3 regions of the Sodalis sp. RH22 genome follow, and region 2 is predicted to be linked to each of the others. Evidence: predicted binding sites of a transcription regulator. Region 2 holds the regulator's gene; each other region holds the start of a gene.

Region 1 (3,278 bases), 1.2 Mb from region 2:
CTCAGCCTGTCGGTGGATTCCATCCTGGCCGAAAAGGTCGCCGTCGAGGCGGCCGAGCCGCTGGGCATACCGGTATTCCCGGTAATGCCGTTCGGCATGACGCCGGCGTTCAGCGATTTTCCCGGCACCATCAGCCTGCGGGTCGGCACTTACCTCCGGCTGCTGTACGATATTCTCGATAATTTGAAACGGCAGGGCTTTAAGCGCGTTCTGCTGGTTAACGGCCACGGCGGTAATATGCCGGCGCAGCATATTATCAGCGAATGGATGGTGGCCAATCCCGAGGTGATGGTACAGCTGCATAACTGGTGGTGCGCGCCGCTCACCTGGGCAAAGGTACAGCAAACCGATCCGGTGGCCTCGCATGCCTCATGGATGGAAAATTTCCCCTGGACCCGGCTGGCGGGCGTCGCCCAGCCGGACCGGCAAAAACCGATGCTCGATCTGGTCGGCTTTCGCAAGCTCAATCCGGCCAAGGCCCGCGCGATGCTGGGCGACGGCAACTACGGCGGGTATTATCAGCGCGCCGACGAGGAGATGCTGGCCCTCTGGCAGGTGGGTGTCGAAGAAACCCGGCGCGTGATGGAACTGCTCTGATCGCCGCCCGGGCAAGGCACCGTGCGGGGAGCCGTTTATGCGGCGGGAGTACCCGCGGCGCGAGCGGCCGCCGGTGCGAGGCCTGGGGCGCGGAGAAATACGTCTTGCCCGGCGTCATGCCCGCAGTGGCGAACGCTTAGCCCTGCTGTTCCCGATGCCGGCATTTACGCTCTTGCGCCACCAACAGCGGGCAGCTCGGGCAATATTCCAGGCCGCTGAGCTTATAGCGCAGGCAGCACAGCCGGCGGATGATTTTCGGGCCGGCGTCGTGCTCCACCACCCGTACCGGCTGATACAGCCGGTTGGGCGCGCCGTCCGTCAGGGTTTTGGTGGCGAGAAACGCCCTGGCTTCCCCGGTATCGGCGCCTTGTTCCGCGGCCATATCGATGCCGTGGGCGACGCGGATGGCGGCGTTGTTCCAGAACAGGCCCGGCCTGATGCCGGCCAACTGGCCGAAGGTCCGGCAAACCGGCAGCACATGCGTCTCCAGCAACTGCCCGAACAGGGCGGGGATGGCGACGCCGCCGGCGATTTTTGCGCCGCGATCGGCCAGGATAAATTTTTCCGGCACGGCGGATTGCGCTCCCTGGGTAAACTGAATCGCGCGCGGATCCGCCGGCAGCCGCCAGTCATGCAGCAGCGCGATCCTTGTCCAGGGCGCCAGCAGCAGGGCAAAATACCACTGCGACCACATGGAGATCACCGCCGCCCGGTCACCCCCTTCGTTCAGCCGCAGGAACGGCTCCAGTAGCGCCAGCGCCGTTTCCGGCGCGCATAAATCCGCCGCCGAATAGCCCGTTCCGCCGCTGGGAACGGAGAAGAGAAAACTGCCGTTGATATCAATGGCGCATCCGGGGGTGGGTGCTGCTGCGTCAGGCTTCATACGCTTCCTGTATCGATCGGGACTATTGATTAAGGACAAGGCAAAGAGCTTCCGGCAGGCGGGCGGCTTGCGGTCTCTCTCCAAATGCGCATAATAGGCGATCAAAATCAGAATGATAACTATTAATATTTAAAATTTATGCAGACTCATGATGCCTATCGCCGACGTCTTTTACAGGCGATGGCCGTGTTGCCCTGGTGGTTTTCCCGCCGCGCCGCCGGCGCGCCCATACCCGATGCGGCACGTATTATCGCGCTGGAGTGGCGCCCGGCGGAGCTGCTGCTGGCCCTTGGCGTGACGCCGATGGCCATTGCCGACGCGCCGAATTACCGCAGCTGGGTGGCGGAGCCGGCGCTGCCGCCGTCGGTGCTGGACGTGGGGCTGCGCAACGAACCGAATATGGAAGCGATGCAGCGCCTGGCGCCTTCGCTGATCCTGCTATCGGAGGGTTTTGGCCCGGCGCCTGCAAGCGTCGCGTCCATTGCGCCCACCATGACCTTCCGTTTTAGCCGGCAAGGCGATAGGCCTTTGGCCGTGGCCCGCCAGGATATCGTCGCCCTGGCCGGGCGCCTGGGGATGCCGGATCGGGCGCAACGGCATATGGCCGATCTCGACCGGCAACTGGACCAGACCCGGCAGCGGCTGGCGTCTGGATCCCTTCCGCTTCCCCCCGTCTTGCTGTTTTCCTTTATCGACAGCCGCCGCATCATGGTTATCGGCAAAAACAGCCTGCTCCAGGATGTGCTGGATCGGGTGAGGGTGGCGAACGCCTGGGACGGCGAGGAAAATGTCTGGGGCAGCGCAACGGTGGGCCTTGAGCGGCTGGCGCAGTTCCGGGGCGTCAGGGCGCTGTGTTTTCATCGCGGCGCCCAGGATCCCCTGGCGGAAGTGGCCGGTTCCACGCTTTGGCAAACGCTGCCTTTTGTCCGGGAAAAACAGCTGCGGGTGCTGCCCGCGGTGTGGTTTTTCGGCGCCACCCTTGCCGCCATGCGCTTTTGCCGGATGCTCGGGCAGGCGATGGAGCCACGGGCATGAGTAAACGCGTTCCGCGCTTATCCGCCGCATTGGTCCTGGCGTTGTCGCTTGCCGCGCTGTCGCTTGCGGTATTTAATTTAACCCTTCAGCTCGCGCCCGGTTTATGGTGGCGGGCGGCGTGCCATCCCGATACCGGCAGTATTGATCAAATGCTGTTTCACTACAGCCTGCTGCCGCGCACCGCGCTCTCGCTGCTGGTGGGCGCCGGGCTGGGGCTGGTGGGGGTGGTGTTCCAGCAAATACTGCGCAATCCGCTGGCCGAACCCACCACGCTCGGGGTGTCGGCGGGCGCGCAACTGGGGCTCACGGTGGCGACCCTCCTGGCGTTGCCGGGCGACGAGGCGACCCGCCAACTGGCGACGATAGCCGGCGCGCTGGCGGTGGGCGGCCTGGTGTTCGGCGTTTCCTGGGGGCGCCGGTTGTCGCCGGTCACCCTGATTCTGGCGGGATTGGTCTTGGGGCTTTACTGCGGGGCGGCCAAAAGCCTGCTGGCGCTGCTTAACTATGAGCGGCTGCAAACCCTTTTTCTCTGGAGCAGCGGCATGCTCAACCAGCAGGATTGGAGCAGGGTACAGTTCCTGCTGCCCCGGCTGGCCGTCGGCCTGCTGCTGATATTGCTGATGCTGCGACCGCTGATGCTGATGGGATTGGATGACGGCGTGGCGCGCAACCTGGGCCTGGGCCTTATCGCCGCGCGCGTCGGCGGCATCGGCGTGGCGATCGTGTTAAGCGCCTTTCTGGTCAACGCCGCCGGCATTATTGG
Region 2 (3,278 bases):
GCCCGCTGTGTTTTATGGCAGCCCCGGCGTACATAAAACATAACGTTACGGGCGATGCGCGTCCGACGGCGTAGCCAGCCACGCCGCCGGCCGGGGTTTGCCCGCCTGCTTCTTGATGCACAATCCCTTCATGACCTATGGCAAAAGAACAAACGGACCGCACCACCCTGGATTTATTTATCGATGAGCGGCGCCCGGGAAGACCGAAGACGAACCCCCTGTCCCGCGATGAGCAGTTGCGCATCAACAAGCGTAACCAGCTGCGCCGGGATAAAAAGCGCGGCCTGCGCCGGGTGGAGCTGAAAATCAACGCCGAGGCGGTGGATGCGTTAAATGAGCTGGCCTACCGGCAAAACCTGTCGCGCAGCGAGCTGATCGAATTGATTTTACTGGCCGAGCTTGAACGGCAACAAGGCGCGGATCCGCATCCGGAGTAAACTTGCCGGCCCGGTAAAGCGCCATCCCGTCCAGGGCCCAAGGCCGCGAACGGGGCAAATTTGCGACAAAACCCGGCCGGCGAGTTTCTCCCCGCATTAGGGTCTGCTATGATTGCCGCAGAGCATCGCTGATTCTGTTACGGAACATATCCATAATATTTAAGAGGTTTTCAAATTCATGGCAACTGTAGGCATTTTTTTTGGCAGTGACACCGGCAATACCGAAAATATTGCCAAAATGATTCAGAAGCAACTGGGTGCGGATGTTGCCGAAGTTCATGACATTGCCAAAAGCAGTAAAGAAGACCTGGCGCGGTTCGACACCCTGCTGCTCGGCATCCCGACCTGGTATTACGGCGAAGCGCAATGTGACTGGGATGATTTTTTCCCCACCCTGGAAGAAATAGATTTCTCCGGCAAAAAAGTGGCGCTGTTCGGCTGTGGCGATCAGGAGGATTACGCCGAATATTTCTGTGACGCCATGGGCACCATTCGCGACATTATCGAGCCCAACGGCGCGACCATCGTCGGTCACTGGCCCACCGCCGGCTACCATTTCGAAGCGTCGAAAGGACTGGCGGACGACAATCACTTCATCGGCCTGGCCATTGACGAAGACCGCCAGCCCGAGCTGACCAATGAACGCGTGGACGGCTGGGTGAAGCAAATCAGCGCTGAATTGCAGCTCAGCTAAAGTCAAGCCGTGCGGGAGGGTGCCGCCGCCGCGGCGCCCGGCAAGGGAATCGGTTGCCGTCATGGCGTCGGGACGGCGCCGCCAACCTCACTGATAACTAAATCCTTTCAAATTAATAGATACAAGTTTTTAACTTTTATCCACAACGCGGTACAATAGCGCAGCGGTTCCACCCTTTTTAGCAAAATGTTGCAGAATTCGCCCCCTGAAACGGGCTATAGTTGTTAACAAGGCGCGGTTTTCATTTTGGACAGGCAGTCTTATAATGAGACGGCGTCACATTTTTCGGGCCGACCGATGTTATAGGCTAAGTTAGCCTACAATCAGATTATCAAAGTAACAGGACTAAACCCGCATGACTGACAATAATATTGCATTGAAGAAGGCCGGCCTGAAAGTCACCCTTCCCAGACTGAAGATTCTGGAAGTGTTGCAAGATCCGGAATGCCATCACGTCAGTGCGGAAGATCTGTACAAAAAACTGATCGATATGGGTGAGGAAATCGGCCTGGCCACGGTATATCGCGTGCTAAACCAATTTGACGACGCCGGTATCGTAACCCGCCACAATTTTGAAGGCGGCAAATCCGTTTTTGAACTGACGCAACAGTATCATCATGACCACCTGATCTGTCTGGACTGCGGCAAGGTTATCGAATTTCGCGACGAGTTCATCGAAGCGCGCCAGCGTGATATTGCCAAAAGGCACAATATCAAGCTGACCAACCATAGCTTATATCTGTATGGGCATTGTGAAATCGGCAACTGCCGCGAAGACGAAACGCTGCACGATCACGCCGATATGCTCAACGGCGTAAAAGAATAACCGCGGCGCGGTCCGTTTCTCCAAAGCGGCTGTTATCGCGCCGCTTTCTCACCCTGCAACGATTTTTTTTCAATGAGGCTAAACGCCGCCCGTCCCCTTCCCTGGTAACGTTTCCTTCCCGAAGCGCGTCGACAAGCGTCGTATCCGCCAATCACCGCCGTGCTCACCGCCGGCAAACTCCAGAAAACTTCACAGAAAATAAAAATAAATAAAGAATAAATAGAGGCCCTGGGACGCTATTTTGGGCTAATTTGCGTAATCCATTGAAACGACAGCGTTTTTATTGCGATTTTTTCACCGGGTAAATTATTCTGTGAATCTGATGATAAAGCTATTTTTCGCTGTCAGCAGTAAGCGACAACAAAAGATACATTTTAATTATATGATTTTATTGAATTAATATAGCCAAAAATACCTTCCTGAAATTAACCCGGATCGATGACTCGATTTTTACACAAAAAGTTAATTTATAAATTAATAAAAAACGTGAAGTTCGCAGCAGATTTTAAACTTTCGCCATGGTGATATAGTGACAGGCAATGTTAATCACCAGAGATAGTCCAGATGAATGATGCGGAACTGCAAAACGATATGCCGCGCGGCATAGGCATTGCTCCTTATATTCGTATTAAACAAGAAGGCATGACTGAAAACGAAAGCCGGATAGTGGAGTGGTTTTTATCTCCCGGCAACCTCACCGACGTCTCGGGGATCAAAGAGGTGGCCCTGAGTCTGGGCCTGTCGGAAGCCATGATTGTCAAGGTGTCGAAAATTCTCGGTTTCAGCGGCTTTCGCCAGCTGCGCAGCGCCATCGTCGAGTACTTCGATCATGCCGACCATGATATCACCGCCGAACTCTCGCCCACCGACAGCCCGGAGGATGTGGTCAACAAAGTGTTTAACCTGACCGTACGCACCATTGTCGAAGGCCAGGCGATAGTCGACGCCAACGTCATCCAGCAGGCGGCCCAATGCTTTTTTGCCGGCCATCAGCGCGAGCTGTACGGCGTCGGCGGCTCTAATTCCATTTGCGCGGACGTGCAGCATAAATTCCTGAAAATCGGCTTGCGTTGCAATGCCTACCTGGACGCGCATTTGATGATGATGTCGGCCTCCCTGTTGCAACCGGGCGATGTGGCGTTAGTGGTATCCCATTCGGGCCGCACCAGCGATCTGAAACGGGTGGTGTCGATTGCCAAGGATAATGGGGCCAAGATCATTTGTATTACCCATAGCAGCAATTCCCCCATAGCCCAGCTGGCTGATTTTAATATTTGTTCACCGGCGCCGGAAACGCCGTTATTAGGCAGAAACGCTTCGG
Region 3 (3,278 bases), 990 kb from region 2:
AATGAGCCGGAAGGTCTGGATGCCGTTGCGCCAGGCCAGCAGGTAGACTACGGCGGCGGTCAGCAGGCCGCCGGCAAGGGCCGCGCCGGTTATGCCCAGATAGCTGCTGTTGAACAGCACTATCGCTATCAATACGGCGCTGTGCGCGCCGGTATTGAAACCCATGACATCCGGGCTGCCGAGCGGGTTGCGCATCAACGACTGGAAAATAGCGCCGCTGGCGCCCAACGCCGCGCCCAGCAATAACGCCATCGCCACCCTGGGCAGCCGCCATTGCGTCACGATAACCTGGATATTGTGCGCCGCCGCGCCGCGCAGGGCGTCCACCACCTGCCGGGCCGGAAGCGGGAGCGACCCGGCGCCGAGGGCGTAAATCGCCAGCGCAAGGCAGGCAAGCAGCAGGATGCCGACGGTCAGCGACGTCCTGATCCGGGCGTGCCGGTTCGCCATCATCACCGGCTTATCATCCGGTGGCGGCGTACCAGGGCTATCAGCACCGGCGCGCCGAGCAGCGCCGTTATCACCGATACGCGCAGCTCGCCGGGCACCATCACCCGGCCCGCCATATCGCTGCCCAGCAGCAGCAGCGGCGTAAGCAGCAGCGTCCAGGGCAGCAGCCAGCGGTGGTCCGGGCCGGCTATCCAGCGCGCGATATGCGGCATCATCAGCCCGATAAAGGCTATCGGCCCCGCCAGCGCCGTAGCCGCGCCGCATAACAGGGTAATGGCCGCCAGGCCGAGCAGCTGCGTCAGGCCCACCCGCGAGCCCAGCGCCGTCGCCAGTTCGCTGCCCATGCCCAGGGTATTGAGCGCCCGCGTTAGCCAAAGCGTCAGACCGGTGCCCAGGACGATAGGCCAGATAACGGCGTTTACCGCCGCCATGCTGCGGATATCCAGCGAACCGGCCTGCCAGAAGCGCAATTGGTCGTAGACCAGGGGATTGAGCAAGGAAATACCGGAAGCCATGCCGTCCAGCACCGCGCCCAGCGCCACGCCCGCCAGGGTGAGGCGAATGGGGTTCAGCCGCCCGCCGCCCGCCGCGCCGATTAACGCCACCAGCAGGGCGGCGGCCAGCGCGCCGGCAAAGGCAAACCACAGGTAGCGATCGATGGAGGCGGCGCCGAAAAAGGTGATGCCCAGCACCACGGCGAACCCCGCGCCGGCGTTGACGCCAAGAATGCCGGGGTCGGCCAGCGGATTGCGGGTCAGGGTTTGCATCAGGGCGCCGGACAGCCCCAGGGCGATGCCCGCCAGCAGCCCGGCCAGCGTGCGCGGCAGGCGGCTCTCGAGGATAATAATACAATCCGGGCTGCGGCAGGCGCCGGTCAGCGCGGGCAATACCTGGTCGGCGGGAATGGTTTTGGCGCCGATAAAGAGGCTCGCCGCCATCAATAATGCCAACAGCACGCCGCTTAACAGCAATCCGTAATAATGGCGCATAAAAGGCTAAACCATAAATTATATGATAATGATATTTATTATCGTTATTACTCGCAATAACTTATGATAGCATGACTGCTTCCCTGATTGCAGCGCCCAGTGGCGTCGAATTCCCCGGATAGTTAGCGTCTTATGCAAAAACCCTCGTATTTACTCGATATCAGCCTGCTGAAAACCCACCCCGCCTTCCGGGCGGTTTTTATCGCGCGGTTTTTGTCCATCCTGGCGCTCGGCATGCTGGCGGTGGCGGTGCCGGTGCAGATACAGGCCATGACGGGGTCCACCCTGCAGGTCGGACTGGCGGTGACGCTGGCGGGCGGCGGTATGTTCGTCGGCCTGCTGGCCGGCGGGGTGATGGCGGATCGCCGCGAGCGGCGCGGGCTTATCCTGTTTGCCCGCGCAACCTGCGGGGTGGGGTTTATCGGCCTGTGCCTTAACGCGCTGCTGCCGGTACCGTCCCTGTTCGCGATTTATCTGCTGGCGGTGTGGGATGGTTTTTTTGGCGCGGTGGGGGTGACGGCGCTGCTGGCCGCCACGCCGTCGCTGGTCGGGCGGGAAAATGTCATGCAGGCGGGCGCCATCAGCATGCTGACCGTGCGCTTCGGCGCCATTTTATCACCGGCGGCGGGCGGCCTGGTCATCGCCTCCGGCGGGGTGGCCTGGAACTACGGGCTGGCGGCGCTTGGCACGCTGCTGACGCTGTTGCCGCTGCTGCGCCTGCCCAGGCTGGCGCCGCCTCCCCAGCCCCGGGAACACCCGCTGCACGCGCTGGCCGGCGGCATGGCCTATCTGTTTCGTCATAAAACCATCGGCCTGGTGGCGCTGATCGGCGCCCTGCTGACCATGGCAAGCGCGGTACGGGTGCTTTACCCGGCGCTGGCGATAAGCTGGCATATCAACGCCGCCCGGCTGGGGCTGATGTATGCGGCGGTGCCCCTGGGCGCGGCGATAGGCGCGTTTACCAGCGGCCGCGTCGCCGCCACGGCGCGGCCGGGAAGAATGCTGCTGCTTACCGCCGTCATGGCGTTTATCTGCGTCGCGGCATGCAGCCTGATGCCGTGCTACGCGCTGGCGCTGCTGTGTCTGGCGGGCTTTGGTTATTTCAGCGCCATCAACTCGCTGCTGCAATATGCATTGATACAACAGCTGACGCCGGATCATCTGCTGGGCCGCATCAACGGCCTGTGGACCGCGCAGAACGTCACCGGCGACGCGCTGGGGGCGCTGGTATTGGGGGGGTTGGGCACCCTGATGCCGCCGGGGCTGGCCGCCGCGGCGTTCGGCCTGGCGGCGGCCCTGGCGGGGCTACTGCCGGCGCTGGCGCTGCGGGGCCTGCGCGCCGTGGATATGGCGCGGCATCGGGATCAGGGCCGGCCGGCGGATGAAATCCCGCCCGCCGGCCGCAGTGAGCCATAACCGCCATGAATCCCCGCCCGGCCGGGAATGGCCGCGGCATGACGCGGTTAGCCACGCGGCAGGATGGGGAAAGATCACGGCTTGGCGAACAGCTGTTCCAGGCGGGCCAGCACATTGCTGGCGCTGTAGTAATCAAGGCGGAAGGTGTCGTTGCCAAGGGCGTAGACCCGGCGGTTTTGCACCGCCGGCAGATGCGCCAGGAACGGATTGGCCAAGAGCAACCGGGCGCTGGCGTCATCGCCGGCAAACAGCAGAAAGGTTTGCCCGTTCAGGCCGGCGGCCAGGTTTTCGCCGGACAGCTGGACGATGTCCTTGCGCACGCCCATGCTTCGGCCGCCGACGGGGGTGGCGGGCGGTTCGGCCAGCGTAAAGCCCAGCTGGCGCAGCAGCTGGCCCTGCGGCGAATCGGCGGTCCACAGGTTG

What was found. Region 2 encodes Fur, which represses iron uptake genes when iron is present. Its sites were predicted from a motif close to ATAATAATGAGAACNACTATCAA; they were not measured.
Region 1: a site for Fur is predicted at 1,587-1,609, ahead of fhuF (siderophore-iron reductase FhuF). Genes of this name have one in related genera too.
Region 3: a site for Fur is predicted at 1,462-1,484, ahead of fepD (Fe(3+)-siderophore ABC transporter permease). Genes of this name have one in related genera too.

Annotation. Positions count from the first base shown of each region.
Region 1 covers NZ_CP178731.1:3,528,078-3,531,355, reverse strand. Annotated here, with positions in the region: gene ACL2XN_RS16045 (creatininase family protein) at 1-597, shown strand, start outside; gene fhuF (siderophore-iron reductase FhuF) at 734-1,480, opposite strand; gene fhuD (Fe(3+)-hydroxamate ABC transporter substrate-binding protein FhuD) at 1,619-2,515, shown strand; gene fhuB (Fe(3+)-hydroxamate ABC transporter permease FhuB) at 2,512-3,278, shown strand, end outside.
Region 2 covers NZ_CP178731.1:2,309,825-2,313,102, forward strand. Annotated here, with positions in the region: gene ybfE (LexA regulated protein) at 138-437, shown strand; gene fldA (flavodoxin FldA) at 616-1,131, shown strand; gene fur (ferric iron uptake transcriptional regulator) at 1,487-1,957, shown strand; gene alsR (transcriptional repressor AlsR) at 2,522-3,278, shown strand, end outside.
Region 3 covers NZ_CP178731.1:3,299,792-3,303,069, reverse strand. Annotated here, with positions in the region: gene fepG (iron-enterobactin ABC transporter permease) at 1-453, opposite strand, end outside; gene fepD (Fe(3+)-siderophore ABC transporter permease) at 453-1,439, opposite strand; gene entS (enterobactin transporter EntS) at 1,572-2,855, shown strand; gene fepB (Fe2+-enterobactin ABC transporter substrate-binding protein) at 2,930-3,278, opposite strand, start outside.